One region of the Thermanaerothrix sp. genome, then DNA from elsewhere that is predicted to be linked to it. Evidence: riboswitches for the same ligand, from Rfam matches in the RefSeq annotation. Region 1 holds a riboswitch; the other holds the start of a gene.

What was found. A riboswitch is a leader RNA that binds a small molecule or an ion and turns the genes downstream of it on or off. The one in region 1 is predicted to bind S-adenosylmethionine.
Region 2: another riboswitch for S-adenosylmethionine. It lies ahead of metH (methionine synthase); the one in region 1 lies ahead of metK (methionine adenosyltransferase).

The regions. Positions count from the first base shown of each region.
Region 1 covers NZ_JBWGPQ010000009.1:63,000-75,093, reverse strand. The annotation lists gene AC01YT_RS05325 (DedA family protein) at 1-119, opposite strand, end outside; gene AC01YT_RS05320 (DUF3054 domain-containing protein) at 319-714, shown strand; gene AC01YT_RS05315 (RNA polymerase sigma factor) at 716-1,324, shown strand; gene AC01YT_RS05310 (anti-sigma factor family protein) at 1,321-2,160, shown strand; gene AC01YT_RS05305 (NUDIX hydrolase) at 2,157-2,645, shown strand; gene AC01YT_RS05300 (FtsK/SpoIIIE family DNA translocase) at 2,676-5,072, shown strand; gene metK (methionine adenosyltransferase) at 5,129-6,355, opposite strand; SAM riboswitch class I at 6,447-6,571, opposite strand; gene AC01YT_RS05290 (ATP-binding cassette domain-containing protein) at 6,786-7,544, shown strand; gene AC01YT_RS05285 (SufB/SufD family protein) at 7,541-8,530, shown strand; gene AC01YT_RS05280 (cupin domain-containing protein) at 8,608-8,961, opposite strand; gene AC01YT_RS05275 (PTS galactitol transporter subunit IIC) at 9,043-10,452, opposite strand; gene AC01YT_RS05270 (PTS sugar transporter subunit IIB) at 10,516-10,803, opposite strand; gene AC01YT_RS05265 (PTS sugar transporter subunit IIA) at 10,871-11,362, opposite strand; gene AC01YT_RS05260 (dihydrolipoamide acetyltransferase family protein) at 11,391-12,094, opposite strand, start outside.
Region 2 covers NZ_JBWGPQ010000010.1:37,580-49,673, forward strand. The annotation lists gene coxB (cytochrome c oxidase subunit II) at 1-830, shown strand, start outside; gene AC01YT_RS05510 (cytochrome c oxidase subunit I) at 855-2,702, shown strand; gene AC01YT_RS05515 (cytochrome C oxidase subunit IV family protein) at 2,714-2,923, shown strand; gene AC01YT_RS05520 (cytochrome c oxidase subunit 3) at 2,923-3,492, shown strand; gene AC01YT_RS05525 (SCO family protein) at 3,500-4,102, shown strand; gene AC01YT_RS05530 (hypothetical protein) at 4,106-4,630, shown strand; gene AC01YT_RS05535 (SURF1 family protein) at 4,638-5,423, shown strand; gene AC01YT_RS05540 (heme o synthase) at 5,420-7,198, shown strand; gene AC01YT_RS05545 (M24 family metallopeptidase) at 7,265-8,506, opposite strand; gene selA (L-seryl-tRNA(Sec) selenium transferase) at 8,553-9,911, opposite strand; gene AC01YT_RS05555 (hypothetical protein) at 9,901-10,320, opposite strand; SAM riboswitch class I at 10,442-10,559, shown strand; gene metH (methionine synthase) at 10,625-12,094, shown strand, end outside.

The DNA.
Region 1 (12,094 bases):
GGGCCTTCCAACGCTACCATGAGCACCAGTAGCGGATAAAACCACCACCCTACTGGCGCGAGGGGAATTAGATGAATCCATCCCAACGCACGGTCTATGCCGTTAAGAAAGCCCTCCATCGCCCATCCTTATTGACAAACGCTAAATCTATGCTTAACTCAAGCGTCCCTATGTGGTTACGCCGAAAATTGTTGACCATACTAATTATAATACGTGAAACGTTTTCCTCAGGTTTTCCTTTCAAAGATTAGGATTCACCCCGATAATAACGTATCGGTTTGCTTGACGCCTCCTTTCCTTTGGAATAGGATAACTAACGTGGCTCAGCATCATTCTCCCCGTGTTCCCAATTGGATTATCCTAGGGGATGGACTTTTCCTGCTCGGGGTAACCTTGGCTGGGGAAGTTACCCATGGGATTTCCCTACTCTCTCCGCGCTGGCTCACCACATTTATCCCGCTACTTATTGGCTGGGCATTGAGCGCCATGCCGTTGGGGCTTTACCATACCTCATATGCCAGCCGCTTTGGGGTAAGCATACGTACCCTTTGGGCTGTTCTCCTCGCCGTTCCTCTAGCCGCCTGGCTGCGCGGTTTTTGGCTGCAAACCTCCGTGATTCCGCTGTTTGTTCTGGTACTAATAGCGACAACTGGCGTCACCCTGGCCATCTGGCGTGAAATCGCCGCTCTCCTGCTCCGTGCGAGAAAGGTTTAGGATGGACGAAGCCGCATATATTAGCCGCGCTTTAGAAGGTGACCTGGAAGCGTTTAACCACTTGGTGTTAATCTACCAGGATAGTGCCTATAATCTGGCCTACCGCATGCTAAACGACCCTGATGCGGCCGCCGATGTGACTCAGACCGCTTTTATCGCGGCTTACCGCAGCCTCAAATCCTATCGCGGGGGCTCGTTCCGCGCCTGGGTCATGCGCATGGTGACCAATGCCTGCTACGATGAATTGCGGCGGCGGAAACGCCATCCCACTATCGCACTCGAGCCGCTCAACCGCGAAAACGAGGAAATCGAATCCCCCGCCTGGTTGGCCGATAACCACCTCTCGCCTGAAGAAGAAATTCAAATGCGCGAGATCGAACGTGCTATCATCCACTGTTTACAGGAACTCCCAGAAGACTTTCGGGCTGTGATCATTATGGTAGATGTAGAAGGATACAATTACAGCGAAGTTTCCCAGGCGCTGGGTAAACCCCTGGGCACGATCAAAAGTCGCCTGGCGCGTGCTCGCCTCCGCCTGCGTGATTGCCTGGCCGGATTTGCGGAACTATTGCCCACCCGCTTTCGTCTAGGTAAAGAGGAAATAGCATGAAGACGCGGCTCTCTCTCAAAGAATGGGAACGTCTCTCCGCCTACCTAGATGGACAACTTGGCGAACGTGAACGTCGGGAGGTGGAGGAATGGCTGCGCACGCGTCCTGAGATTCGTGAGGCCTGGCACAGTTTACGTCAGACCCGGCACGTGCTACGCCATGCGCCGCGTCGCAGAGTTCCGCACAACTTCACGTTAACGCCGGCAATGGTGGGAGCACCAGCACCTAAACCGCGCCCCCTCTTCATCTGGCAACTGGCACCGGCGCTAGCCGTGTTTCTGGTCATTATCGCTGTGTTATTAGAATTTTTGCCCATGAGTAGTACTGGCCCTACCGCACACCCTCTCCTTTCCGCTGCCCAGCCGGAAGCCATGACTGCGGCACAACCCACCGCAACCGCCGTCGTTGTTTATTGGGGTGGGCCCCCATCACCAGCAATTGGCATGGGTGGGGGCGGCGCCGAGGAACTCGGTGGCATGGGCGGAGGGAGCGGGGATGCCAGCACACCGTTCAAGGGATATGCGCCAGAAACAACGCCTCCTGCGCTGCCGTCACAACTCACCCCAACACCCGCTCCGCTACTCGCTACCCCGCAACCCACGCCTGAGGTACGCGCTCTAACTGTACCTTCCCCCCAAGCGCTAAATCCCGTCTTGGGGCTACCAGCGCCAGAAGAGCGGGGTAAAATTTACATTGTTACTCCTACCCTAACCCCCGAGCGCGAAAGCCCCCTTGCTTTCTCAATCTCGTTCAAGCGCCTGCTTCAAGGCGGACTGATTGGGCTGGCTTTCATTTTGGGGATGGTGGTACTGATCCGGAGGTTGCGCTCCCAATGAACCAACGCCCAATTCGATTTTGTCCCTACTGTGGAGTTCCGGTGGTCTCCCGTTACTTGTTCGGACAGGAACGCCCCACCTGTCCTGAATGTGGATGGATTTATTTTGCCGACCCTAAAGTTGCCGCAGCGGCAATTGTGGAAGAAGAAGGTAAAATCCTACTCACGCGCCGCGTCAACGAACCTTATCAAGGCTATTGGACACTACCGGCAGGTTTTGTGGATGCCGGCGAAGACCCCGCCCGTGCTGCTGAGCGCGAGACTTTTGAAGAGACTGGCTTAGAGGTTCAGGTGACCGGCCTGGTGGAGGTTATCAGTGGGCGTGAGCACGAACGGGGTGCCGATATTGTCATTGTGTACCGCGCTAAACGCATCGGTGGCACGCCACGGCCCGGTGATGATGCCGACCGGGTAGGCTTCTTTGCCCGTGATCAGCTTCCCCCGCTGGCATTTCGGGCTACTCGCCGCGCCCTTGGGGTAGAATAAATACAGAGAGTTCATCCGGTTTAGGCATGTATGAGTCCACAAGCCAAGACCCGTAAGCCATCCTCGCGCAAGGGCCGGCCTGGAGAGCAACCTTCACGTCTGCGTGGGGCTCAACCAAAGGCACGGACCGCTTCGCGGCAAAAACCGGGCGCCACAACGCCGGGCAGTCCACCACGTCTCCTCGCTCGCCTGCAACATCTATGGAACCGGATTTCCCCCGAGCATAAACTCGATGCGCTTGGTGTCCTCCTAACCTTAACCGGCCTGGCCCTCTTCTTGAGCCTGATTTCATCTCAAAATGGAACGGTGAGCCGGGCTGTTCTCAGTGCCCTGCGCCGATTCCTGGGTTGGGGAAGCCTTGCAGTACCCTTTGCGATGATGATTTCCGGTATCTGGCTGATTCTACGCCGTGTTGAGCGCCTTCCGTTGCCCTCCACCCCCCGCCTGCTTGGTTTAGGATTGCTCTATTGGAATCTGTTAACCTGGTTGCACTGGCTCAGCGGCAGTGGCCCGGGCCTGGTCAATCAGGGAAAGGGAGGTGGATGGTTAGGTCAAACCACGCTCGCTGCGCTCCTTAGCGCCCTTGGTCAAGCCGGCACCATGGTCGTCCTATTGGGATGGCTGTGCTTCGGCATCATGTTGATCACAGACACCTCACTCACCGAATGGGCTAAGTTCGTGGTGAAAACCTGGCAATCCGTCGTTGCCAAACGCCTTAAACCCTCAGCCCATCGCCCGGCAATAACTGTACCGACATCTCAAAAAGTCACCGAAGACCTCCCTCCTGAGTTCCAGCCCTTGCCCGGGCGATCCCAACCTCGAGCCACGCCCACCCAAACACGTCGCACATTGTCCGAGTCCGCCACCAGTGAGTCCCCCTCACCTTCCGCCCCTACGCTTCCGGCAACAACCACTCCCGAGCCGACATCCCTAACCGACTCACAACCACCACCGTCGCCCTGGGCATTGCCGGCCTTAGATCAGATTCTCGATCCTCCTACTCCCGCTGCCGCCCAGGATAACCTGGATCATGAGCGCGCCAAAATCATTGAGGAAACCCTGGCCTCGTTCGGCGCCCCGGCCCACGTGGTGGACATCTCCCACGGCCCCACCGTTACCCGCTTTGGTGTTGAACCGGATTTTATCGAAACTCGCAGCGGGCGTACCCGTGTGCGCGTCAGCCGTATTGTATCGCTTGCCGATGATCTGGCGCTGGCGTTAGCCGCACCACGTATCCGCATCCAAGCGCCTGTGCCGGGCAAACATTATGTGGGGATCGAGGTGCCGAACGTAGAGATCAGCCGCGTAGCACTCCGCGAGGTGATCGAGAGTGAAGCGTTCAAACGTCTACGCTCACCCCTGCGCTTTGCCCTGGGCAAAGATGTGGCTGGGCGTCCGGTTGCTGCCGACTTGGCGGCCATGCCGCATTTACTGATTGCCGGTACTACCGGCTCGGGCAAATCCGTTTGCGTCAATGCCATCCTCACCTGTCTGCTGCTTCACAACACCCCGGCCGATTTACGGTTGGTGCTGGTGGATCCGAAGCGGGTTGAACTGACCGGTTATAACGGTATCCCCCACCTCTTGACGCCGGTGGTGGTGGACACCGAGCGCGTGATCGGCGCCTTACAATGGTTACAGCGCGAGATGGATGCCCGCTATCACAAATTTGCCCAGGTAGGGGTGCGCAACTTACAGGAATACAATGCCCGTCATTCACCCCCGCTGCCTTATTTGGTCGCCGTGATTGACGAACTGGCCGATCTGATGATGCTGGCGCCGGATGAAACCGAACGCAGTATTACCCGTCTGGCGCAACTGGCACGGGCAACCGGAATCCACCTCATTTTGGCCACCCAACGTCCCTCCGTAGATGTCGTCACTGGTTTGATTAAGGCCAACTTTCCGGCCCGAATTGCCTTTGCGGTTGCCTCTTCGATAGATAGCCGCGTCATTCTCGATCAACCCGGTGCAGAACGCTTGCTCGGGCGTGGTGATATGCTCTTCCAGGCTCCGGATGCCGCTGCCCCCATACGGCTCCAGGGTACATTTGTCTCCGAAGCCGAGATACAGCGGTTGGTGGATTACTGGCGCACTGCCGCTGCCCAGCAAACGAATCTCCCCTCGCCTAGCGCCAGCGGTGAGATGGCAGTAGACCTCTTTCCCCCTCACGTTCCCCTCAAACAAGGCGAACTGTGGGACACCGAGGGAGGCGATCCGCTGCTTCAGGAAGCCATTGACCTGGTACGGCGCGAGGGACGCGCCTCGGTCACCATGCTCCAGCGCCGACTGCGCATTGGTTATACCCGCGCTGCCCGGCTGATTGACGCCATGGAAGAACGAGGAATTATCTCTCCCGCCCTACCCAACTCCCCCATTCGCGAGGTGTTGGATTACGGGTCGGCGGCGCCGCCCGCCGAGGATTAAAAAACCGGCTGCAGGAGACTGCAACCGGCCATTTTATAGAAGACAAGTTTGCGTTTTTAGGATGCCGCAACTTTGATGCCCGCTGCCTCGCGCAGGAGTTCGGCTTTATCCGTGCGTTCCCAGGTCAGATCGAGATCATCACGGCCAAAATGCCCGTAGGCGGCAACCTGACGGTAAATGGGACGACGCAGGTCTAAATCGCGAATGATTGCGCCGGGACGGAGGTCAAAATACGTTTCAACCAGGCGCACAATATCTTCATCTGGAATAACACCGGTGCCGAACGTTTCAACGTTGATGCTCAACGGACGGGCTACGCCAATGGCATAGGCAACCTGGATTTCACAGCGCTCGGCCAGCCCGGCAGCGACGATGTTTTTGGCCACGTAGCGGGCTGCATAAGCGCCCGAACGATCTACCTTTGTGGGATCCTTGCCACTGAAGGCGCCACCCCCATGCCGTCCCATGCCGCCATAAGTATCTACGATGATTTTGCGTCCCGTTACGCCAGCATCTCCCAACGGACCACCGATGACAAAGCGTCCGGTAGGGTTGACATAAATCTTCATCTCGCGGTCTACCATGTGGGGCGGCAGCACTGGCAAGATAACATGCTCAATGATGGCTTCACGCACTTGCTGCTGAGTAACCTCCGGCGCATGTTGGGCACTAATCAGCACCGTATGCACCCGCACCGGTTTACCATAGCGGTATTCAATCGTAACCTGAGATTTGCCATCGGGGCGCAGCCAGGGCAGAGTGCCGTTCTTACGCACTTCCGCCAGCCGCCGCGTCAATTTATGCGCCAGATAGATAGGCATTGGCATCAAGACCGGGGTCTCATTACAGGCATAGCCAAACATCATGCCCTGATCGCCGGCACCGATTTTCTCGATCTCGGCATCGGTCATCTCACCGGTTTTGGCTTCCAGAGCCTGATCCACCCCCATGGCAATGTCACCGGACTGCTGACTGATTGCCACCTGCACCGCGCAGGTATTACCGTCAAATGACTTGCTCGAATCATCGTAACCGATATCCAAGATCACCCTGCGCGCTAACTGATCAAAGTTAATCGTGGCGCGGGTGGTAATTTCGCCTAATAGCATGACAAAGCCGGTCTTGGTCGCCGTTTCGCAAGCCACACGGGAGTACGGGTCCTGGGCCAGACAAGCATCCAACACAGCATCGCTGATTTGATCGCACATCTTATCAGGATGCCCCTCGGTCACCGATTCCGAAGTGAACAGGTACCGAGGCGAGTTCATAAACGACGTGTTCATTTTTTGATCTACCTCCTAAAGAGTAGTTTAGAAAAAGAAAATGCCCCTTCTGGGATAAGGAGGGGCAATCACTACACTTGTGTAGGCTGCCCTCTTATCTTCCAGAAATTGACTTTCTGCCGGACTTGGCACCTTGGATGCGTATGCGCCCACATCATACGCACCCAGGTTGTCGAGGCTTCATCGGGCCGGTCCCTCCGCCTCTCTGGATAAGAGGTGCCTGAAAAGGCTATTCAGTTGTTGACTGTATATTATCACAACCTGGGGTGAATGTAAAGGATGATCTCGTAAGTGCTATTCCCACTCCAGGATTAAGGGCTCGCAAGCCGTGACAAATCGCCCCTCTTAATCAGACAAATGGAACTGGTAGAAATATCTGTTTTGGATTACATTCTAATTTCAGAATAATTCTATGCAAAAAGACAAGATCATGAAACCTTATCTGTTAGAGATAAAAGATGTATGCCTGAGCCGGGAGGGGCGTGTACTGCTTAACCATGTTAACCTGGCCTTGAAGCCGGGCGAGATTCATGTCCTGCTGGGCCTCAACGGTTCCGGGAAATCCACCCTGGCGTACACCATTATGGGATGCAGCGGCTACACCCCCGACCATGGTGAGATCCTCTTTGAAGGACGTGACATTACCGGATTAAGCCTCTCAGAGCGAGCGCGTTTGGGCATCACCCTGGCCTGGCAGGAGCCGGCACGCTTTGAGGGTATTCCGGTGGGCAAATACATCAGCCTGGGGATGAAAGAGCCGGATCGGCAACGGGTGGTCGAAGCTCTCGAAGCTGTTGCCCTCCCTCCGGCCCAGTATGCCTACCGTGCTGTGGATAAGACTCTCTCCGGTGGCGAGCGCAAACGCATCGAATTGGCCGCCGTTTATGCCATGCGTCCGCGTCTAGCCATATTGGATGAACCCGACTCGGGCATTGATGCACTCTCTTTGACCGATATTGAGCGCCTGATCCGTCACATGGCGAATGAAGGATGCACCATTTTACTCATCACCCACCGTGATGAACTCGCCGAGATCGGCGACAGTGCATCTTTGATGTGCCTGGGCAGCATCGCCTTCGTGGGCGATCCCCAGGAAACACGCCGCTTTTACCGAGATCACTGCCGTTCGCATCCTACGCCACCTGAACCCCTGAAGTTAGGGTTAGAACCCAAGGAGGGTCAATCATGACCCATGTTACTCGTATTCCCTCACTTTCCGGTGATACAGCCCCGGCCTGGGCGGGTGAATTAAATGCCATGATGGAAGCCTACCGCCAGGCTGGTGGCGAGCCCAGCGCCCTTCAATTGCCCCAAGTCGCCACCCTGGTGATTTCTGCCAATCAGGTATTGGTTGCTCATGAGATCCCTGGGGTTCATTTTGAAGCCGAAAGCCTGGCGCACGGCGTCCGGGCTCGAATTTGGGTGGAACCTCACACCCATCTCGCCCAACCAGTCCATCTGTGCTTCGGTCTTTTGCCAGCCGAGGGGGAACAGGAAATCCTGGCCGAGTATGACATTGGCGAACAGGCAAACGTGCGTTTTCTGGCTCACTGCGCGTTCCCCAATGCAGTAAAAGTCGAACATCGAATGCAAGCACGCATTCGGGTCGGGCGACAGGCCAGCCTGACCTACTCTGAGGAACACTTCCACGGGCCACACGGGGGCACTGTGGTGATTCCCAAGGCCGAAGTGCTGGTTGAAGAGGGCGGGCACTTCACCACAACCTTTACGTTGACCCGCGGTCGGGTGGGTGACCTACGTCTGGATTACCTGGTCCGTGTGGGAGCAAACGGCGTAGCCGAGCTGGTCACCAAGGCCTATGGGAAAGGTAACGATACCATCCACGTGCACGAGGTGGTCACTTTAGATGGAGGCGGCGCCCGTGGTCTGACCCGCACGCGCATTGCTGTTCAGGACAAGGCTCAAAGCCGCGTAGATACCGTCACCGAAGGTAACGCCCCAGGTGCCCGCGGGCACATGGACTGTACCGAGATCGTGCGCGGACAGGCCCAAGCCAGCAACAACCCCTTGGTCATCGTGCGCCATGACCAGGCCCAGGTAACCCATGAAGCCGCCATTGGCACCGTCAACCGCAAGGAACTAGAAACGCTGATGGCACGCGGCTTGAGCGAGGATGAAGCGGTGGATCTGATCATCCGTGGGCTGATGCGTTAAGCCCAGCCGGGGTTTAATGCTCTCAGCGTTATCGCATCGTTCGGCGAACAAAAAGGGTCTGACCTACGCATAGAGGGTTAAGACGAAAGAATCGTCGTCACATCGGGCAGATTCGGAACGACACAAATGAAATCGAACGGCTCTTGGCCAATATTCTCGTAATCATGAGGAACACCCGCCGGAATAAACACAACATCCCCCGGCCCAACTTCGTAAACCTCCTGACCAATGCGAATCCTGGCTCTACCACGTATGACAAATTGTTCATGCTCAACACTATTGGTATGTAAGGGCATGTTGCCACCCACCTCAATCGTGAACATACGCATGGCAAAATGAGGAGCCTCTTCGGCTGAAATCAATACCCGTTTATAAACCTTTATGCCATCTGAAACCGGTTTGGCCTCAACTTGAAAACTATTCTTTACCATGGCTTCCTCCTGGGAATGTAACGAGCAGGAAGCCCGGGATCTCCCAGGCTTCCCTTTTCGAACTCAAGCGGAAAGACGCACTTAATCAGCAGAGGCCGGGGCTTCGGCTGGAGCACCTGCTGCCACTTCCCACGCCTTAGTATTGCGCAGGAAGAAGAAGAAAGCTGCGGCCAGGATCACCAACAACACCACCAACCCTAACGCACCCAAACCCTGCACCGTGCGGACGAACAGGAATGGCGGCCATAGGAAGCCATCGGCAATACTGGTAATCTGCACAGCGCCCTCGGGCAGTGAAAAGCCAGACGCCACCGCCGCTGCAGTGAAGAGTGGCGCCATGGAGGTTGCAATGTAGAAACCAATGGCCAGGGTAATCGTTCCTGCAATCACAATGCGCAACACGTTCCCGCGCATCACCGGAGCCGTCATCGCTACCACAAATGGGATCACGGCCAGGTCAGCGAAGAGAATGACGCGGTTCCCGGGCAGGATGATACTAAGTAAAATGGCGATCGGAACAAGCACCAGCGCGCTGGCAATTGCCGCCGGGTGACCGATAAGAATGGCGGAATCGAGACCAATATAGAACTCGCGATCTCCACCCGCGCGCTTTTGCATGAACTCGCGCGCCGATTCGGAAATCGGAATCAGGCCTTCCATCAGGATCGAGACCATGCGCGGCAGCAAGAGCATGACCGCCGCCAGGTTGATGCCCGCACCAAGCACCTTCGCCAATACAGTCACGAAGTCGCCAGCATTATAGAAGGCAATGGCACCCAACACCAACCCGATCACCAAGCCCAAGATCACCGGTTCACCGAAGACACCCAAGCGTTTGCGGATGGTCTCGGTATCCCATTCGGCATCGCGCAGGCCTGGAATGCGCTCAATCACCCAGTTGGTCGCAATTGCGATCGGGACAATTGGGGCGGAGGTCAGGTGGGGAATGGAGATGCCGGGCAGACCGTAGAACTTCTGCACGGCTTTTGCCGTCCAATCACCCAAGAAGAGCGCCAGCGCAGCAGCCAAAGCGGCAGCGATCAGGCCATAGAGAAGGTTATTGGTCGCAGCCACAATCAGCGAGCCGATGAAAGCAAAGTGCCAGTAGTTCCACACATCCACATCCAGGGTGCGGGTGAGGCGCAAAGCCAACAAAATCAGGTTGACCACAATGGTCAACGGGATGACCCACAACCCCACCGACGAACCAAAGGCAATCGCTGCAGCCGAAGGCCAACCCACATCCACCACATCACGGGTGACCCCAGTGTTCTTGACGATGGCCTGAGCCACCTCGGTCAGGTTGCTCCACATCAGGCCGATAACGAGATTGATACCGACGAAAGCCACACCGATGGTCACAGCAGCCCGAAAAGCTCGGCCAGGCTTGGCGCCGAGGATCAAGGCTAAAAGAAAGATAATGATGGGCAGCATAACAGTGGCGCCAAGCGTATCAAACAACGATTTAATCGCACTTAATACAGCATCCATTTTTGCCTCCTGAGAGGATTGGTATAACGGAAACAAAAAAATGAACGATCGAATAGGGGAAGATTATTGTTTCAGAATCTCTTCAATTTGCTTCAGCACCTCCTCCTTTCCGATTCCCGTGAGAAACGCCAAGGTCTGGATCACGGGTTTTCCAAGATTTGAAGGCAACGGGGTCGTGGTGACAATCAAATCCGCATCGGCGGCGAGGCTTGGAACCTCGGTCGCTTTGCATTGGCGCGTGGTCACGTTTAGTCCCCGTTTCTTCATTTCCTCTTCAATCGCATGTGCCACCACGGTCGAGGTGGCGATAGCCGTACCGCAGGCGACCAAAATCACTTTAGGCTTGCTCACGTTTACCTCCTCAAGGAACAGGTTTTTATAGTAAATTGGGATGGAAAAGATAAAGAAGGATGTCCGCTCAAGACTGTGTAGTGATCACTTGCGCCAGTGCCTGACGCACTGCCTCCAGAGACTGTGCACTAACTAAATCGTGAACGACCTGAGGATTCTGCAAAATCGTCGCTACTTGCTGGAGCATCTCAACCTGTGATTTGGGTTGCTCCAACGCCAGCAAGAAGACGAGACGCACCGGAATGGCATCGGTGGGATCAATCATATTTTGAAATATCACAGGTTCAATCAAGGTGGCCATTCCCACCGCCGGACGAAGAACATGCTCGATATCCGTATGGGGGATTGCGGCATGCACGTCCCCAGCTAACCGTAAACCGGTTGGTAGTTTTGCCTCTCGTGCTAAGGCAGCTTCAGCAAAGCTTTCTCGCACATAGCCTCCCTTGCGCAACGCCGCCGCTAGGTAGCGGATAACCTCTTCAGCCGAGGTTGCTCTAACGTTTAGGGCAATGGCTTCTGGTACTAATAAGTCTAGCAGGTTTAGTGCGTTTGAGGTCACATTCCCTCCACACAAAATTTTTATCGGGTCACACCACCATCACTTCCGGTTGCTCCAACGCTTCCCGCAGATCGGCCAGGAAGCGCGCCCCCACCGCTCCATCTACCACGCGGTGATCCGCACAAAGGGTTACCGTGAATGCCGGGCGCACCCGAACCTGTCCTTGCTCATCCGCCACTACCTCGCGCCGTAAACTACCCACGGCCAGGATTGCAACCTGAGGCGGGTTGATGATCGCCGTAAAACGTTCAATCCCAAACATTCCCAGATTGGAGATGGTGAAGGTACCCTCTACCACGTCCTCAGGTTTTAAACGGTTAGCGCGTGCTCGCTCGACTAGGTCGCTTATCTCACTCGCTAATTGCAGCAGATTTTTACGCGCGGCATCGCGTACTACCGGCACGATCAACCCTTCCTCAACCGCCACCGCAATGCCCAGATTGACCTGCGCCGGAATGATAATTTGTTCGCCCTGGGGGGTCGCCGTAAACCAGGCATTCAAGCGGGGGTGTTGGGTCAGCGCCCAGGCACAGGCCCGCGCGATCACTGCCGTCAGACTGACCTTGGGCTGTCCTTCTTTCAGGCGCTGATTGGCACGCGCCCGTAACGCTTCGGCAGCCGTAGCATCAACGGTGATCTCCAAATGGATATGGGGAGCCTGTTGGGCGCTTTGTTGCATACGCTGAGCGATCACCTTGCGCATCCCGGCCAGCGGAATAACCTCTGCAATGG
Region 2 (12,094 bases), on a different contig from region 1:
ACAGTTTGGTGGTATTCCGCCAACGGAATAAAGATGGTGAAGAGGAAGGGGCTTATCTTAAGGGCTCTACCGGCCTGGAAGTGGTGTGGACAATTATCCCGATTGGAATCGTGATTTATCTCTCTTATCTTGGTTCTCTGGCATTGGCCGAGACGCGGCGGGTGGATCCGCAAGCTGTTGAGGTCAAAGTGGTGGCCGGCCAATGGTTTTGGCGCTTTGAGTATCCGCAATATGGTATTGTCTCCAATGCATTGTACTTACCGGTTAATCGTCAGGCGCATTTACGTTTGACCTCGTTGGATGTCATTCACTCATTTTGGGTACCCGAATTTCGGGTGAAGCAGGATGCGCTCCCTGGCGAGAACCTCGAACGGGAATTGCGTGTTACCCCAACGATGATCGGCGAGTTCAAGGTGCGTTGTGCGGAACTTTGTGGCACCTCGCACGCTTACATGGAAAGCCCGGTCGTAGTGGTTTCCCAAGCGGATTTTGAGGCTTGGATCAGTGAACAATTGGCTGCTATTGGCACCGACCCGGCGACACGCGGGGCAAAGTGGGCGCAAACCAATGGCTGTCTTTCATGTCATTCGGTGGACGGTTCACCAGGGGTTGGACCTACCTGGAAAGGACTTTTTGGCCGTACCGATCATGAATTAGCGGATGGCTCCGTGGTTGCCGTGGATGAGGCTTATCTGAAAACCGCTATTGTCAATCCCAATGCACAAATTGTTAAAGGATTCCCGGCGAATGTCATGCCAGGCAACTATCAGTCACTCCTTTCCGAACAACAGATCAACGACATTATTGAATATATCAAGACACTGCGCTGATTTCGACACTTGATGGAGGTCATTATGAGACGTTTATGGGCAATTGGGCTCGTTCGAGGGTTGATTGGTCAGGTGATAGGCTTTCTTCTTGGTGTGGGATTGCTGAGTGCCGTGCGGATGGCATTGGGGTTGCCGTGGAAGGCTGAACCGGCCTGGGTGGTAGGTGGGTTTGGAGGCGTTTTGGGCTTTATGATTGCGCTTGGCGCCTTTAGGGATTGGTATGCCTGGGCTTTAGGACGCGAAACACCTGATATTGAGGATATTGAAGAGACTCCGGGCTGGCAACGCTACCTGGGCTATAGTTTGGATCATAAGGTGATTGGAGTTCAGTACGGTGTGCTCTCTCTACTATTACTTGCGATTGGGGGTACATTTGCGCTGATCTTTCGCACCGAATTGGCTCAATCCGGGATGCAGTTTCTCTCGCTGGATTTCTTCAACACCCTGATCGGGATGCACGGTATGGTGCTGATCATCTCGATCTTACTAGGTTTCGCGGCCATGGCCAACTTCTTAGTACCGCTCTTGATTGGGGCTAGGGATATGGCCTTCCCGCGTCTGAATGCTTTCTCTTTTTGGATCGCGGTTCCGGCATCTATTACGTTGCTGAGTGCCATTTTCTTGGGGGGTTTTGATACCGGTTGGACGGCTTACCCTCCGTTGAGTATTCGGGCTCCGTTGGGGATGCAGATGTTTTTTGTGGGTGTGTTCTTCAATGGTTGGTCATCCATTTTGGGGGCTTTGAATCTGATTACTACGATCATCCGGTTGCGGGCGCCGGGGATGACTCTCTTCCGGATGCCTATTTTCGCCTGGGCAACCCTGGCCACCTCGATAATTGCGCTGACGGCGACGCAGTTGATCGGCCTTTCATTTCAGATGGTGATGTTTGAGCGTTTATTTGGTATGGGGTTCTTTGAACCAGCCAAAGGTGGAAATCCGATTTTGTTCCAACATCTCTTCTGGTTTTACTCTCATCCAGCGGTATATATCTTTGTATTGCCAGGACTGGGGGTAATCAGTGAGTTACTGCCAGTATTTGTGCGTAAGCCGCTCTTCGGTTACCGTTGGGTAGCGATGTCTTCGTTAGGGATTGCGTTGGTGGGCTTTCTGGTATGGGGGCACCATATGTTCACCTCTGGCATGGAAGAGTACCTGCGGGTGCCGTTTATGTACAGCACGCTTTTGGTCGCCGTACCCACCGGAATCAAGTTTTTCAGCTGGGTGGCTACCTTATGGCAGGGGCGGATTCGCACGCCAGTACCAATGTTGTTTGTCCTGGGTGCGATTGTAGTGTTCCTCATGGGGGGATTAAGTGGCCCGCCTAATGGGGTAGTCGCGACTGATTTGCACTTGCATGACACCTATTTCGTGGTCGGCCATTTTCACGACACGATGTTTGGAGGGTATATCTTCCCTCTGTTTGCAGCGATCTACTATTGGTTTCCTAAGGTGAGTGGGCGCAAATTAAACGAGACTCTGGGGCGGCTGCATTTTTGGTTGATGACTCCTTCGTTTCTGGTTATGACATTTGGTCAAATGTGGGTGGGTATGATGGGCATGCGCCGCCGCATTGCCGATTATGACCCAGCACAAGGGTTTGATACCGCACATTTAGTGATCACGATTGCCGGTTTCTTGATTGGTTTATCGGTGTTGATTTTCTTTATCAACTTGGTGATGAGTCTGCGCCGCGGAGAAGTGGCGGTAGGAAATATCTGGCAATCGCGTTCACCGGAATGGCAGTTATTACCCTCGCCGGCACCGATGCACAATTATCCTCAGCCGTTCCGTGTGGTGGGTGACCCTTACGACTATGGTCTAAAGGGGTCGCGTTATGTTGAACCCTTAACGCAACCGGCAGGAGATTGAGGAGGTTGGCGATGAAAACATCTTCAAAGGCAATTTCTGAAGTACGTCGCGGTGTGGTGGTGTTCATCGTTTTGGCCGTCTTAACCGGTATTGAGTATTATATTGGAATTCACGAAGCACCGAGTGTCATTCTGTGGGCTATTGCCCTGCTCAAAGCGGCGGTGGTGATTCAGTTTTACATGCATCTAATGCGCATTTTCCGCTCACAGGAGGAGCACTGATGAGTACCCATGAGATGAGCCTTGAGGCCTATCGGCAACGTGTTGCCACTAACCGCATCGGTTTATGGTTGTTTATCATTTCGGATGCTTTCATGTTCGGCGCGTTGCTCGTTACTCGGTTCTATTTGCTGGGAGGTCGTCGCCCCGAACTGGATCAGACATTGGGCTTAATCGTGACCTCGGTGCTGTTAACCAGCAGTTTCTTTATGAATCGGGCTGAAGCGATGATTGCGGCCGGAAATCGGCGTGGTTTCCTGTCCAGTACCTTGATCACTATGGTGCTGGGAATAGCGTTTTTAGTAGGGGTGATCGGGTTTGAATGGCGTCTGGCTCCGTTTGGGCCGGCAGATGGTGCCGAAGGTGCCGTCTTCTATATGATGACCGGAATGCATGCCTTCCATGTTTTGACCGGTGTCATCTTTCTGTTTGTTGTTTTTCGAAATGGCTTGAAAGGGCATTACTCTCCCGAACGCCACTGGGCGGTGGAAGCGTGCGCTAACTACTGGCACTTTGTCGACGTGGTTTGGATTTTCTTCTATCCCGCTCTCTATCTTATCGGAACGCTCTAGGTGGGGCATGCGCCAATATAGTCTCTTGATGGGGATTGGCATTGTAGCGGTGACCTTGGTTGCTGTGGGGCTTTTGCTCCCCCCCCAAGGTCAGTTCCGCGGATCATTGCTTGATCCCCCGATCCCTGCGCCTGATTTTTCTCTCACTCAGGCGAATGGGGAAAACTTTACTTTGAGTGCGCAAAAAGAAAACGTGGTTTTGCTGTTCTTTGGTTACACTTATTGCCCTGACGTTTGTCCTACGACATTGGCTGATCTTGCTCAGGCTATGAAACGCCTTGGTCGCCAGTCAGAGCGGGTCAGGGTGGTCTTTATTTCGGTTGATCCCCAGCGAGACACCCCGGAACGTGCTCAGTCCTATGCTGCTGCATTTGACCCGTCTTTTATTGGGCTTTCAGGCACCGAGGCTGACTTGCAACCAGTATGGAATGCCTATGGTGTTTATCGGTTGGTGCGGGACAGTGAAAGTCGTGGAAGCGATTATTTAGTGGATCACTCGGCACGGGTTTACCTGATAGATGGCAAGGGAAATTTGCGCTTGACGTATTCCTTTGGCACTCCGGTGGAAGATCTGGAAAATGACTTGCGTCTCATCTTAAGGGAGAAATAACGTATGACCGCGACAACCAAAGCGGTACTTGTTCGCCTTGGGGTTACTCTTCTGTTGGGATTACTGGTAGGTGTTTTGGTCGGTGAGGGGGCTTACTGGTTGTTGCGCGGAGAAAGCGAGAATGAACCACGTGTTATTGAAATTGTCATTCCTGCCGGTACGGCGCGACAAATTGCTATGGGGGAGCCAGGCCCGGCCCTCCCCTCCATGATTTTTACTGTGGGTGATGTTTTGATGGTGCGAAATGAAGACGAGGTTAGTCATCAGTTGGGGCCGCTGTGGATTCCACCCGGAAGCACCGCCTCGCTAAATCTGGATCGTCCTAGTGCGTATAGCATGGCATGTACGTTTCAATCCTCACAGGTATTAGGGTTGGACGTGCGTCCGCGCATCCGTCCGATAGACCGTGTGCAGGGAATCCTGGCAGTGATGATCCCAACGTGGATGTTGTTGTGGGTCTACTCATTGGTGGCAGTTCCCCTACCGGAAAGCGGTCCAACTGCTTCATCAGTCCACCATCGTTCTTGAGAGCGAGATGCGCACGCGGGGGTTTTTACATTGGGTCTTAACCACCCTATTTGTACTTGCGGCAATAGCCGTGATGGTTCGCCTTGGTTTCTGGCAGTTAGATCGCTTGGCGCAGCGGCGAGCGTTTAACGCTCGCGTTCTGGCGGCTCAGGCTATGCCGGTTTTGAACTTAAATGAGAACCTACCCCTAAGCGATCTCGCAGCTATGGAATATCGTGAAGTGGTTGTCGAAGGGACGTTTTTATTTGAGGATGAGGTACTACTGCGGAACCAGGTTTGGGAGGGACGGTTGGGGTTTCATGTGTTGACGCCGTTGCAAATTCGAGGTTCGACCTGGGCGGTGCTGGTAGATCGCGGCTGGATACCTTATGAAGAAGCCCAACTTCCAGCCCGCCGCCTTGCCTTTCAGGAGCAGGGGATGGTAACCGTAAGGGGGATCATTCGTCGCGGTCAGGAACACCCAGATTTTGGTGGTGTACCCGATCCTACGTTGACGCCTGGACAAACCCGCTTAGAGGCGTGGAATCTGGTCAATATTCCGCGCATTCAACAGCAAACCCGTGCTTCCCTGTTGCCAATTTATATACAGCAGGCACCAGATCCGGCGTGGCAGGGACTACCTTATCGGGCGTTACCGGAAGTCGAAATTAGTGAAGGCCCTCATTTGGGTTATGCTATTCAGTGGTTTACGTTTGCAGCAATTTTAGGGATTGGTTATCCATTTTACGTAAAACGGCAGTTGCATAAAACTGGCGGATATCCTGCAAAGCCAATGGAGGATGAAGACGAATGAAACAAAAAACCTTGAAGCGAGTTTACGGCAGTGTGGTCGTTCTTCTGCTATTGGCGGTGTACAGCGGCTATGTGGTCCGCTTTATGGATCCTTTCGAGTTCTGCGTTCCGATTACGAAGTGCGTTTTCGTATTGGGGCGGCCGGATACTTGGCTACCCTGGATTGCGGCGATGCATCCAAGCCTCGCACTCGTGGCCGGGCTTTTGGGGTTTAGTGTGGGTTTGTGGCGATTAATTAGGGGGAGGGTTCTTTCTCCGATTGAACGGTGGGGACTAATAGCTGGGATAGCCACGTTGCTGCTCCAAGGCTTACAAACGTTCTGGTCTGGAAATAAAATTCGGGATTATTCTGACTTGATTCATCTTTCATTGGGGTTGCTTGCCCTAACGGCATTTACGGTGGCAGGGCTTTCCGTCCTTCCTTCATTCCAAGTCCTTCCGGATGCCCGATCCTCAAAGCGCAAAAATGTGAGATTTCTGGGGATCGGACTTCTGTGGGTCACATTTCTTTTGCTTATCAGCGGTTATGCGCAGGGATTAGATCCATATAGCCGAGCATGTGGAGGTTGGCCATTTTGTTCTAGCGGCTGGGCGTTGAGTCAATGGGGGTGGCTTACACTCTTACATCGGTTGCTAAGTCTGCTTGCCTTAGGTGGGGTCACCGGGATGCTTCTCATAACCTGGCGAGGTTATTCGCAAGACACAATAGTCCTTCCAGCAGCTACAGCCCTGGCGATCCTTGTTCTGGGTCAGATCGGATTAGGGGGTGTCATGGTCAACCGCGGCTACCGGCATGAACTGGTGGCTTTGCACGCTTTTAATATTGTGGCATTGTGGCTGACATTAAGCGTATTAGTTTTAAGGGTGTGGGTATGGTCACCTCATTCCGAAAGACAATCTATAGCCACGGTTTCATGGCAGACACGTTTGAAGGCTTATTTTCTTCTTAATAAGCCGATAATTGTGGTGCTTCTTTTGATCACAACGTATGCGGGCATGGTGTTAGCTGCAAAAGGTATACCGGACGCTCGTTTGACTTTCTGGACCCTTTTTGGGGGAGCGCTGGCGGCAGGGGGAGCGAGCGCCATCAACCAATATATTGATCGTGAAGCTGATAAGCAAATGCAGCGAACGGCCAAGCGCCCGATACCGGCCGGCATTATTACCTCGGCACAAGGTCTGGCCTATGGGATAGCGGCCTGTTGGGTTGCCTTTTTTATGTTGGCGATTATGGTTAATCTGCTTACCGCGCTTTTAGCGTTGGCGGGGATAATCTACTATGTGGGAATTTACAGCCTTTGGTTGAAACCTGCTACACCTCAGAACATTGTGATCGGTGGCGGGGCTGGCGCTATTCCACCGCTAGTAGGATGGGCTGCGGTAGCGAACGATCTTCAGGTGCCGGCGCTTTTTTTGTTCGCGATTATCTTCCTTTGGACGCCGCCGCATTTCTGGGCATTGGCATTGGTGCGGCGGAAGGATTATGCTCGGGCTGGGATTCCGATGTTACCAGTAGTACGGGGCGAGCAAACAACGCGACGGCAGATTTTCATCTACACTTTACAATTGGTAGCCCTGACGTTGTTGATGCCCCTTTTAAACCTGACTGGTTACCTTTTTTTGTTGGTTGCACTGGTTCTAGGGGGAGGATTGATTTACGCCGCTTGGCGGGTTTTGCGCATGCCCGGCAATCGCCCGGCTTACCAGATGTATCGCATGTCTAGCATGTACCTTGCATTAATCTTTTTGGCGTTGGTCGTGGATGTCCTGGTTTAGAGGAAAAGGGGCGCTCAGGACCAGGAACCATTGTTTTGAGCGCCCCAAAAACTCGCTCTCTTCCCGTCACGCTTCTTGAATTGGAATGATCAAGTCAAGAGGATATTCGGCTAATCGGGTGATTTCACCATTAGGTAGTACAGCATAGGTATCTTCTAAGCGAACTCCCATCTCCTTCTCTGGGTAATATAGCCCCGGTTCAACGGTGAAAACCGTACCGGGGACAAGAATATCGCGCGACTCTTTGGCATAAGCACCACTAACCGGATACTCATGCACGTGTAATCCCAGCCCATGCCCGAGGCTGTGGACATAGCCTTTCTGGGTGGTCGGATCGGTGCGCACGGTGGGATGCCCCATGGCTTCAAACAATTCGCATGTACGATCATGATAGGTCTTGAAGAACGTATTGGGTTTCAGTTCCTGGGTAATTTGGCGATATACCGAGAGTACTTGCTCATAAAGTTTCAGGGCTTCATCAGTTGCATATCCCAAGCACCAGGTGCGGGTGAAATCATAATAGTAACCGCCGCCAGCCTCACAAGGGAAAATATCAAAGACAATGGTCTCGCCCAGGCGAAGCACGTCATCAGGGTTACCGGTGCTGTGAGGGACTGCCGCGTCGCGTCCAATAGCAAAAATGGTGCCTTCGGGGTTATCCACACCCTGTTCAGCCAACCACAGATTGATCTTCCGCTTAACCTCACCGATGGTCAATGGGTTGCCATCCTGTTTGATCAAAACGCCGTTTTTAGCGCGATGGTGGGAAAGAAAATCGGCGGTTTGGGCAACGACCCAGGTGGTGATCTGGCCCATACGCTCGATTCGCTTGATCTCATTTTCGTCCTTCGTCATCATGGCCAAAAGCAGAATGGGATCTTCAGAGAAGCCAAGGAATTCTACCGCGGGCAATAATTGTTGTAGGCGTTGGGTTAAATCGAACTGCGGCCCGAACTCAATCTTCCCATATAAGGCAATGCGACCATGGTCTAAGCCGAGGTCGGATAAGATTTTTTGGAAACGCAAAGCGGATGCCTGGGCAACATCTCCACTAGCCTGCTCATAGAATGTCTTGTAAGGATACTCATCATAGCAACGAGCGGTTAAACCCGATTTAGCCGCCTCATCACGCTCCATTGAGCGATAGAAAAGCAAGGGCGGCTGGTCGCGCCGCTTGAACAGATCAGCGCTGGTAAGGGAGGCGTCACCGGTGAAATAGCGCATGGCAGGGTTGTGTGTGGTTGGCCCCATGATCCACAGCGCATCTACCTGGTAGGTATGCATCAATTGATCGAGGTCGCGCTTCATGGTAGTCTCCTGAGATTATAGGCTCGGATTATAACGACGGATTGTTCTACGTCAGTAAATGACGTAATTCATGCAGTAGAATGTCTTCCTGTTCTTCCAATACCGTGCGGGGGTCTAAAACGATATGGTCATTTTCAATGCGTGCGACGATAGGATAAGGGCGATGGCGTAGCCATTTGAGAGCCTGAGAAGGAGACTTCACTCCAAGCGCAAGCACATATGTGGGCAGGGTTTCGCCGGGGAGACTGCCCCCGCCAATTGTAGAACGACTAGAAATTACGCTCCCTACTTGTAGAGCAGCTTGCCAACGATCGGCTCTGGTTTTAATGGTTTCTGCCGATTGGGCAATCATGTGCCAGACGGGGATGGCTTGCTCCCAATCGCCTTTCAAATAGTGCTGCAGGGTCGCAGAGAGAGCAACCAGTGTGATCTTGTCAGCCCGTACCGCGCGCGCGAGGGGATGGCGTTTGATTTTTTCGAGCAAATCTTTGCGTCCCAGGATAATCCCGGCTTGGGGCCCGCCAAGCAGTTTATCACCCGAAAAGCACACCAAATCGGCGTTGGCAGCCAGGGATTCTTGAACCATAGGTTCATGCGTCAAATCATATTTGGTGGTATCCACCAAGGCGCCAGATCCCAGGTCATCTACAAGCGGAATCTGATAACGGTGGGCCAGATTCGCTAACTCAGTTAGGTCGGGTTCTTCGGTGAAACCGATGATTCGAAAGTTGGAGTGGTGAGCCCTAAGGATTAAGGCGGCCCCGCTCTCTTGCAACGCTCTTTCGAAGTCCTCAATCCGGGTGCGGTTAGTGGTACCGACCTCAATTAAGCGCGCTCGGGATTGGCGTAGAATTTCGGGGACGCGAAAGCCACCTCCAATTTCGATAAGTTGGGAGCGGGCGACGAGAACATTCCGCCGTGCCGCCAATGCGCTGAGCACAAGCAAAACGGCAGCCGCGTTGTTGTTGACCACCAGAGCGTCTTCTGCACCGGTCAGTTGAATTAGCAGTTGGGTGGCATGGAGATGTCGCGATCCCCTGCGTCCGGTCTCGAGGTCAAATTCAAGGTTGCAGTACCCCGATGCAATATGGGAGATGGCTTGCAAGGCGCTGGGACTTAGTGGGGCACGTCCTAAATTTGTGTGCAGGATGACCCCGGTGGCATTGATCACCGGCTTGAGCGAGAAGGTAAACCAGGTATTGAGCAAGTTCTGGGCCTGGGTTAGGATGGACTCGGGGGTGAGATCTACGATTTTCCCATGAAGAAGACTGTTGCGCAGGGTGTTTAGCGTCTCCCGCAGGGCCCTTAAGGTCATCATGCGACCGAATGACTCGATAAGCCAAGCGGTTGTAGGTAAATGGAGCAATTGATCTACAGAAGGGATTTGGCGTAGGTCAGGAGTCATGTGGGGTATCGTGAGGGCGCCATTGCGCGCGCTCAATAAGGCGGAGTGAGAACTCAAGAATGAAGACGCCTAAGAATAAGATCATGCCTAAGGTGATGGTGAGAACCCGTTCCAATTGCAACCAGGCGAGTAGATCAAAGAGAATGCCCATCCACAGTGCCTCGCGGACAAGAGTACCTGTTGAGGGCAGTGAGCTGCTTGAGGAAAAGCGCCAATTCAGAAAATAGACGATGGGAAGTGCGATTCCAGTGACACCCAGAGTGCTCAAGAAAAAGAATAACCACCGCGGTAATAGTGTGGGTAGCGTTTGGGTGATCACCAGGGCTAATCCACCTAATCCTAACGCGCCTAAGATGAGAAAAGGTACGAAAATCTCAGAGAAAGGGGGGAATTGTTGACTTCGATTCACGTCTTACTCTCCTTCTTCGAAAAGATTATAACGCACTTCGAGTTAACGTTTAGACCTTGCAAATAAGGAGTTTTGTAGTAGAATTTGCTGCAACAATTAAATAGCCAGAGCCGTTCTCTGGCGCTCATCCAGAGAGGTGGAGGGACCGGCCCGATGAAGCCTCGGCAACCGCTGAAGATCTCAGCAGGTGCCAATTCCGGCAGAGCCCGCGAGATCGCGGCAACTCTGGAAGATGAGAGCCTGTTTCTTGCCATCAAGGCCTCTCTTATCCAGAGAGGCTTTTTTATTAGCGTGAGGAGTTCCTATGAACGAACAACACACACATCGCAAGTTCACAAATCGGCGTTACCTGGATGCTCTCAATGAGCGAGTGCTCATCTATGATGGTGCCATGGGCACCAATTTGCAAAAAATGAACCTGACCCCAGAGCACTTTGGGGGTGAACGGTATTTTGGGTGTAACGATTATCTGGTGATTACCTACCCACAAGCGGTGGAGCAGGTTCACAGGTCGTTTTTGGATGTGGGGGTGGATGTCATCGAGACCTGTACATTCCGCTCAAATCGGATCACCCTGGCAGAGTATGGCTTGCAGGATAAGGTTATTGAGATCAACCGGCAAGCCGCTCAACTGGCACGACGGCTTGCTGATGAGTACAGTACCGAGGGGTATCCGCGCTTTGTGGCCGGCTCGATAGGACCGACGGGAAAATTGCCCTCGATGGATGACCCCGAACTTTCCAACATTAGTTTTGACGAATTGGTGGATGTGTTTCGAGAGCAGGCTGTTGGGTTGATCCAAGGTGGGGTGGATGTACTTTTGATCGAGACCTCTCAGGACATTCTGGAGGTTAAGGCGGCCATTTTGGGGATTCAGAAAGCATTTGAGGAAACCGGCATTTATCTGCCGATTCAAGCCCAGGTGACGTTAGATACCACCGGGCGCATGTTGTTAGGGACAGATATCTCTGCTGTACTGGCAATTCTGGAAGGTTTAGCGGTGGACGTGATTGGTCTCAATTGCTCCACCGGGCCGGATTATATGCGTGAGCCTATCCGTTATTTAGGGGAACATTCCAGCCTGCCGGTTTCGTGTATCCCGAATGCGGGCTTGCCGCTTAATGTGGACGGCCAGGCGGTTTACCCGCTGGAACCGGAGCATTTTGCCGAGGAACTGGCCGAATTTGTCGAAAAGTATCACATCAACGTCGTCGGCGGTTGTTGCGGTACAACCCCTGCGCACCTCAAGCGTTTGATAGAGCGTCTGGGACGGCGTCCGGCGCCTCCACGCCCAATCTTGAACATTCCTCAGTTGGCCTCGGCGATCCAGGCAATGCCAATGCTCCAGGAGCCCAAACCCTTTCTGATCGGGGAACGCTTGAACACGCAGGGGAGTCAGAAATTCAAGCAATTGATTCTTGAGGAGCGTTATGACGAAATTTTGACTTTGGCGCGCCAGCAAGTCAACAGCGGGGCACATGCGCTAGATATCTGTGTTGCCCTTACCGAGCGCGGCGATGAGGCAGAGACGATGCGCAAGGTGATCAAACGCCTTGCTCCGCTTGTGCGGGTGCCGTTAGTGATTGATACCACCGAGCCTGAAGTCATGGAAGTGGCGCTTAAGACCGCTCCCGGACGTTGTATGTTGAACTCGACGCATCTGGAAGGGGGACGAGCAAAGGCAGATCGCGTCTTTGAGTTAGCCAAACGCTATAATGCCGCCGTGATCGTCCTGACTATAGATGAGAACGGCATGGCAAAGACCGCTGAAAAC